DNA from 2 places in the Thermoanaerobacter sp. YS13 genome. Region 2 is predicted to be linked to the other one. Evidence: riboswitches for the same ligand, from Rfam matches in the RefSeq annotation. Region 2 holds a riboswitch; the other holds the start of a gene.
What was found. A riboswitch is a leader RNA that binds a small molecule or an ion and turns the genes downstream of it on or off. The one in region 2 is predicted to bind FMN.
Positions count from the first base shown of each region.

Region 1 (3,410 bases), on a different contig from region 2:
TATCTACTAATTTCTTCACCGTCAGTGCTCTTTCAAATGCAGAAATACCAGTGGTACATTCTTTATAATCTACAGATACAGTAAAAGCAGTTTCTTTATGGTCAGTGTTATTCTCAACCATTTGGTAAATGCCAAGCTCATTAAGTCTCTTTTCTGTCATTGGAACACATACAAGACCCCGTCCATATTTTATCATAAAATTAACGTGTTCTCCTGTAACTTTTTCTGCTGCCATAACTAAGTCGCCTTCATTTTCCCTATTTTCATCATCTACCACAATAATCATTTTCCCTTGCTTTATATCTTCTATTGCATCTTCTATCCTATCAAACATCGGTCTTTCCTCCTTAACTTAGAGAAGTCATCCACATCTATATAAATCCATTTTCTTTTAATAAATCTTTTATATCCTTTTTCCCTATTAGTTTTTCTACATACTTGGAAAGTATATCAACTTCGATATTTACACTATCTCCTACCCCTTTATAACCCAATGTGGTCTTAAGCATTGTATGTGGAATAACTGAAACAGCAAAATAATCATATCCATCCTCAACAACCGTTAAACTTATACCATCAACCGCAATACTTCCCTTCCGCACAATGTATTTTGCAAATTTCTCATTTATAGCTATCTTAAATATAAAAGCATTTTTTTCCTGCCTTTTGTCTATGATTTTTCCAACGCAATCTATATGACCAGTTACGATATGCCCACCCATTCTCCTTCCAACTTGAAGTGCTCTTTCAAGATTGACAATGCTTCCAATTTTTAAATCTTTTAAATTGCTTGCTCTCATGGTTTCAGGCATAACGTCAGCTACAAAACTTTCGTTTGACATATTAGTAACAGTTAAGCATACACCGTTAACTGCTATACTATCACCTATTATTGTTCCCTCAAGGACTTTGCTACATTTTATAACAATTTTTGTAAAAGTACCATGTATAATATTTTTTACAGTCCCTGTTTCTTCTATAATTCCAGTAAACATACGCCATAACCTACTTTCTAACATATGCTGTTATTAGTATATCATCATCTATTCTATCAATCTCCACATCTTTTAATACTATTGAATTTCCTATATCCGAAAAGCCTATACCTTCTACAGGTGTTAAAGCATTTTTTCCTCCTATTATTCTAGGTGATATAAAAAACATAACTTTATCAACAATTCCCTCTTTAAATAAAGACCAATTTAATGTCCCACCGCCTTCAATCAATACACTATCAATCCCCCTCTCTCCAAGTTTTATCATTAGTTGTTTTAAAGGTACTTTTCCATTGTCGTTCTTTAATATAATAACTTCAATATCCATATCTTCAAGCTTCTTTCTCACATTGTTTGGTATAAGTTCTGTTGTAGCAATTATCGTTTTGGCCGTTTTGTCTCTTATTACATTTGAGTCAAGTGGAATTCTGCCTCTGCTATCCACAATAATCCTTATAGGACTTTTATACCCTTCCAACCTTGTTGTAAGCATTGGGTTATCTTTAATTACTGTATTTATCCCAACCATAATCGCGGATACACGTCCTCTTATTTTATGAGCAAATTTTCTTGATTTCTCATTTGTAATCCATTTAGAAATTCCATTATAACAAGCAATCTTACCATCAATACTCATAGCAGATTTTAATATCACAAATGGAAATTTTGTCGTAATATATTTAACAAATATTTCGTTGAGTTTCCTCGCTTCTTTCTCCATCATCCCCACATGTACTTCTATTCCCGCTTCTTTTAACATTTTTATACCGTTCCCGCTAACTTTGGGATTTGGGTCTTCCATCGCTATATATACTCTCTTAATGCCAGATTTAATTATTTCTTCAACACAAGGAGGCGTTTTGCCATAATGGCTGCAAGGTTCAAGTGTTACAAACATAGTAGAACCTTTGACATCTTCAACTGCATTTTTTAACGCATTTACTTCAGCATGTGGCCCTCCAAAATATTCATGATAACCCTCCCCTATTATTTTTCCATTTTTAACTATTACAGCACCCACAAGTGGATTAGGGTTTGTATGTCCCCATCCTTTTTCAGCCAGTTTTAAAGCCATTTTCATATATTTTTCCAATTTAATCCCTCCTATACTAAAAAATCCTGAAGGTTAAACCTTCAGGGTTAAAAAATCCCCAGAGAACATATTCCCTGAGGAATATTTCTCCTTCTCCCATCCAGACTTTAACTGTCGGCCTCGGAATTTCACCGAGTCTGCCAAAAGGCTCGCGGGCTATACCGCCGGTACGGAATTTCACCGATCCCCGAAGGTTTTATCCAATTGTATTTTCAACAGTACCACCTGCAGGAATAAAAGGAAGCACCATTTCATCTTTATCTATAATACATTCTATCATAAAAGGTCTATTTTCGCTATAGGCTTTTCTAAAAGCTTTTTCGAATTCTTCCTTTGTTGTAACTCTTATTCCTTCTACTCCAAAGTCATTTGCAAGCTTAGCAAAATTCAAATTTGCGTTCAAATCTGTGTGGGAAAATCTCTTGTCATACAAAAGATTTTGCCACTGTCTTACCATTCCTAAAGTTTGGTTGTTGAGTAGTACCGTTATAACCGGAATATTATATACAGCAGCTGTTTCTAAGGCATGTATATTCATTCTTAAACTTCCATCACCTGCAATGTTTACAACTCTTTTATCTGGCTTTCCCACTTGTGCACCTATTGCAGCAGGAAGCCCAAAGCCCATTGTCCCTAGTCCTCCTGAAGTCACAAAAGTCCTGGGCTGTTTAAATTTATAATACTGCGCAGCCCACATTTGATTTTGTCCCACTTCAGTGGCTATTATAAGGTCATCGTTTGAAAGCTGTTGAATTTTTTCTACTATCCACTGAGGCCTCAAAACTTCATCGTTTTTATACTTTAATCCGTGCTTTTCTCTCAAGAAAGAAGTTTCCTCTAACCATTCTTTTCTCTCAATAAATGGAAGTTTATTCGTTAAAAGTTTCAATACTTCTTTTACTTTGCCTATAACTGCTACCTCTACTTCCACGTTTTTTCCTAATTCTGCAGGGTCAATATCAATATGGATTATTTTAGCATTTGGAGCAAGTCCCCCTGCTTTGCCAGCGACTCTGTCGCTAAATCTCGTTCCTATCGCTATCACAAGGTCTGATTTATACACAGCCAAATTTGCAAATCTGCTTCCATGCATGCCAATAAGACCTAATGACAAAGGATGGTCTTCTGGAAAGCATCCTAACCCCATTAAAGAAGTAGCAACAGGTATATTGGTCTTCTCTGCAAATTTTATAAGTTCCTCTGATGCTTCTCCCCAAATCACTCCTCCTCCTGCAAATATTACAGGTTTTCTACTTTGCAAAATGAATTCAATGGCTTTGTCTAACTCTTTTTGCGAAACTATTACATTGACATTGTTTCTT
Region 1 is NZ_JOOI01000002.1:415,072-418,481, forward strand. It holds gene THYS13_RS09855 (bifunctional 3,4-dihydroxy-2-butanone-4-phosphate synthase/GTP cyclohydrolase II) at 1-334, opposite strand, end outside; gene THYS13_RS09860 (riboflavin synthase) at 372-995, opposite strand; gene ribD (bifunctional diaminohydroxyphosphoribosylaminopyrimidine deaminase/5-amino-6-(5-phosphoribosylamino)uracil reductase RibD) at 1,006-2,088, opposite strand; FMN riboswitch at 2,173-2,287, opposite strand; gene ilvB (biosynthetic-type acetolactate synthase large subunit) at 2,285-3,410, opposite strand, start outside.
Region 1: linked by a shared signal. The riboswitch ahead of ribD (bifunctional diaminohydroxyphosphoribosylaminopyrimidine deaminase/5-amino-6-(5-phosphoribosylamino)uracil reductase RibD) and the one ahead of THYS13_RS12995 (ECF transporter S component) in region 2 are both predicted to bind FMN.

Region 2 (3,410 bases):
TAGGAATAAACCCCCTCTCCTACGAACAGCACTTTGTCAGAATAATTGCTTATCAACTTCGTAATTTCCTCTAGAGAATACACCCCAGCATCTATTAAAACCTCAAAATTGACACCTTTTATTAGCATTCCATAAACATTTTCATTTAAAGCATCTATAACAGGGCATATAAGTCCTTCAAATTCACTGACATTATATGCAAGAGCTAAAAGAGAAGATACTCCTACAATAGGGATGTTAAGAGCATGAGCCAGACCCTTTGCAGTGGCAACACCGATTCTAAGCCCTGTAAAAGAGCCCGGACCTTCTGAAACAGCCACATGAGTTATTTGATTTATTGGTACTTCACACTTTTTAAGCAGTTCATCTATCATAGGCATTAAAATTACTGAATGCCTTAGATAATTTATAGAGTATTCTCCTATTATCCCCTTTTCATCTACTAATGCAACAGTAGCAGTTTTAGAAGAAGAATCTATTGCCAAAATTTTCATTACCCCATCTCCTTTAAAAGCTCCTCATATCGTCTCCCAAAATCTTTAAATAAAATAACTCTTTCATCTTCTTTTTCTCCTTTTTGAATTACCACTTCTAACCTTTCGTTCGGAAGTAAAGGTCCTAACCTTTCAGGCCATTCAATTGCACAAACTCCTTCGTCATAAAAATATTCCTCATAACCTATGTCATAAAGAGCCGTATAATCATCTAACCTATATAAATCAAAATGATAGAGGGGAATCCTTCCTCTACGTTCATTGACTAAAGTAAAAGTCGGGCTGGTAATTGGCTCATTTATTTCTAACCCCTTTGCAATTCCTTTTGTAAAGATAGTTTTGCCACTTCCCAGCTCACCATATAAAAGAATTATATCTCCACTCCTTAACAGCCTTCCTAATTTTTCTCCTAAAGCAATGGTCTCATCTCTATTTTTGCAAATATAAGTCTTCTTCACTAAGTCTCACCCCACTTATTATAACTTTATTATATACTATCTTTTAACAAATTAAAAATAAAAATAATCCCCAGCATACGCTAGGGATCTAATTAATTCTTTAAAAAAGGTGAAAGCTTTTTGTATACCAGCAAGGTAATTACTGACAACACGATTCCCTTTAACACATTAAAAGGAAATATTCCGTATGATATAAGAGTTTTTACATCCACTATATTTTTATTCGCTGCTCTACTCATATTAATTATGGCATCCATAGGCCATCCCATAACTTTTTGGTATAAAGGCAGAAAAACATAATAATTCAAAAGTGAAGCAGTAAAAGCCATCACTACTGTAGCAATTGCCATAGATATAAGGGCATTTTTTCGCGTCTTATTAAATTGATATATAATCCCTGCAGTGTAAACAAATATAGAACCTATAGCAAAGTTGGCAATTTCTCCAATACCACCCGATTGAGTTATAGTAGCATGGAGTATGTTTTTAATAAGCTCTACCATTACACCATATAAAGGTCCAATAGCAAAAGAAGCAACTAATGCAGGTACATCACTAAAGTCAAGTTTTAAAAAGCCAGGAAATAATGGTACCTGAAATTCTAAATACATAAGTATAAAAGCTGTTGCAGAAAGAAAACCTACTTTTACTATGGCTTGTGTTTTAGTCTTTTCCACAATTCATCCCTCCAAATTTATTTACTAAAAAATCCTGAAGATAAATCTTCAGGATTTTTTAGTTATTTTACAAAAATAAACATAAAAAGAAAATCTTCTCCCCTCCAGACTTTCACTGTCGGCTTTGGAATTTCACCAAATCTACCGCAGGCGCGGCTCGCGGGCTATACCGCCGGTCGGGAATTTCACCCTGCCCCGAAGATTTACCTTCGTCTTATTCAATTTTGATTTTATTTTCTCATTTTTATATATCTTTGTCAATAGTTTTTGTGAAAAATTTTTAATTTATTTTCATAAGCTTATAACTGTGCCTGCTTTTCCCTCTAAAGCTTCTAATGCTTTGCCTAAAGAAGTAATTATAGCTCGCCTTCCTACTTTTGACTTTGCAAACCTCACTGCTGCTTTAATTTTGGGAAACATACTGCCTGGCGCAAAATGACCTTCTTCCATGTATTTTATCGCCTCTTCAACTGTCATTTTGTCAAGAAACTTTTGATTTGGCTTGTTGTAATTTATTGCTACCTTTTCAACTGCTGTAAGAATCAATAAAACATCTGCATCAATGTCTTCCGCTAACTTTTCAGAAGCCAAATCTTTGTCTATTACGGCAGCTACTCCTTTTAAATTGCCATTTTCTTTAATAACAGGAATTCCTCCTCCCCCAACTGTTATTACTATTACCCCATTTTTTTCAAGTAACTTTATCGTATTAAGCTCTACAATTTCTTTGGGGTCAGGGGAGGGAACAACTCTTCTATACCCTCTTCCACTGTCTTCCACCATTTCATAACCTTTTTCTTTTATTAAAACTTCGGCTTCCTCTTTTGTATAAAAAGGTCCTATCGGTTTTGTGGGTTTCCCAAAAGCAGGGTCATTTTTATCCACTACAACTTGTGTTATGATAGTTGCTACTTCTTTTCTGATATTTCTTTCCTTCAAAACTTCTCTTAATGCTTGTTGAACCATATATCCTATCATACCCTGACTCTCTGCTCCACACACATCAAAAGGCATTGCAGGAACAATCATTGATGCAACTTCATTTTGAATGACTATATTCCCCACCTGTGGACCATTGCCATGAGTAATTACTACAGAATAACCTTTTTCAATTATGTCCGCCAGATACCCCGCTGTCCTCTTTACTACTTCCATCTGCGCCTCTGCAGTAGGAGGCGTATTTACGTCCTGCAGGGCGTTCCCTCCTAAAGCAATAACAACTTTTTCCTTCATAACGTCCTCCCCTGTAAAGTATTATTAAAGAAGAGTAGCAATCATCACAGCTTTAATTGTATGTTTTCTATTTTCCGCTTGGTCCCACACTCTCGATTGTTTTCCTTCTATAACATCAAAAGTAACTTCTTGTCCTTTTACTGCAGGCAAGCAATGTAAAAATATAGTATCTTCTCTTCCTGTCTTTTTCATCATTTTCTCATTCACTTGGAAAGGTCGCAAAAGAGCTTCCCTCTCTGTAGCCTTTGCTTCTTCTCCCATTGAAGCCCATACATCAGTGTAAATAGCATCTGCACCTTCAAGGCCCTCTCCTGGTACACTTGTAAGTTCAAAAGTCCCTCCATTTTCAGCTGCCATTTGCCTGATTTCATCTATAAACTCTTGTAAAGGCCATAATTCTTTTGGAGAATTAATCACATAGTGCATCCCCATCTTAGCGCAGCCTACCGCTAGAGTATTTGCCATATTGTTTCTTCCATCTCCTACAAATACAAGCTTTCTCCCTTTTAAACTCCCAAATTCTTCTTCTATTGTCATAAGGTCAGCCA
Region 2 is NZ_JOOI01000003.1:167,253-170,662, reverse strand. It holds gene tsaB (tRNA (adenosine(37)-N6)-threonylcarbamoyltransferase complex dimerization subunit type 1 TsaB) at 1-494, opposite strand, end outside; gene tsaE (tRNA (adenosine(37)-N6)-threonylcarbamoyltransferase complex ATPase subunit type 1 TsaE) at 494-952, opposite strand; gene THYS13_RS12995 (ECF transporter S component) at 1,045-1,629, opposite strand; FMN riboswitch at 1,718-1,836, opposite strand; gene arcC (carbamate kinase) at 1,921-2,862, opposite strand; gene argF (ornithine carbamoyltransferase) at 2,887-3,410, opposite strand, start outside.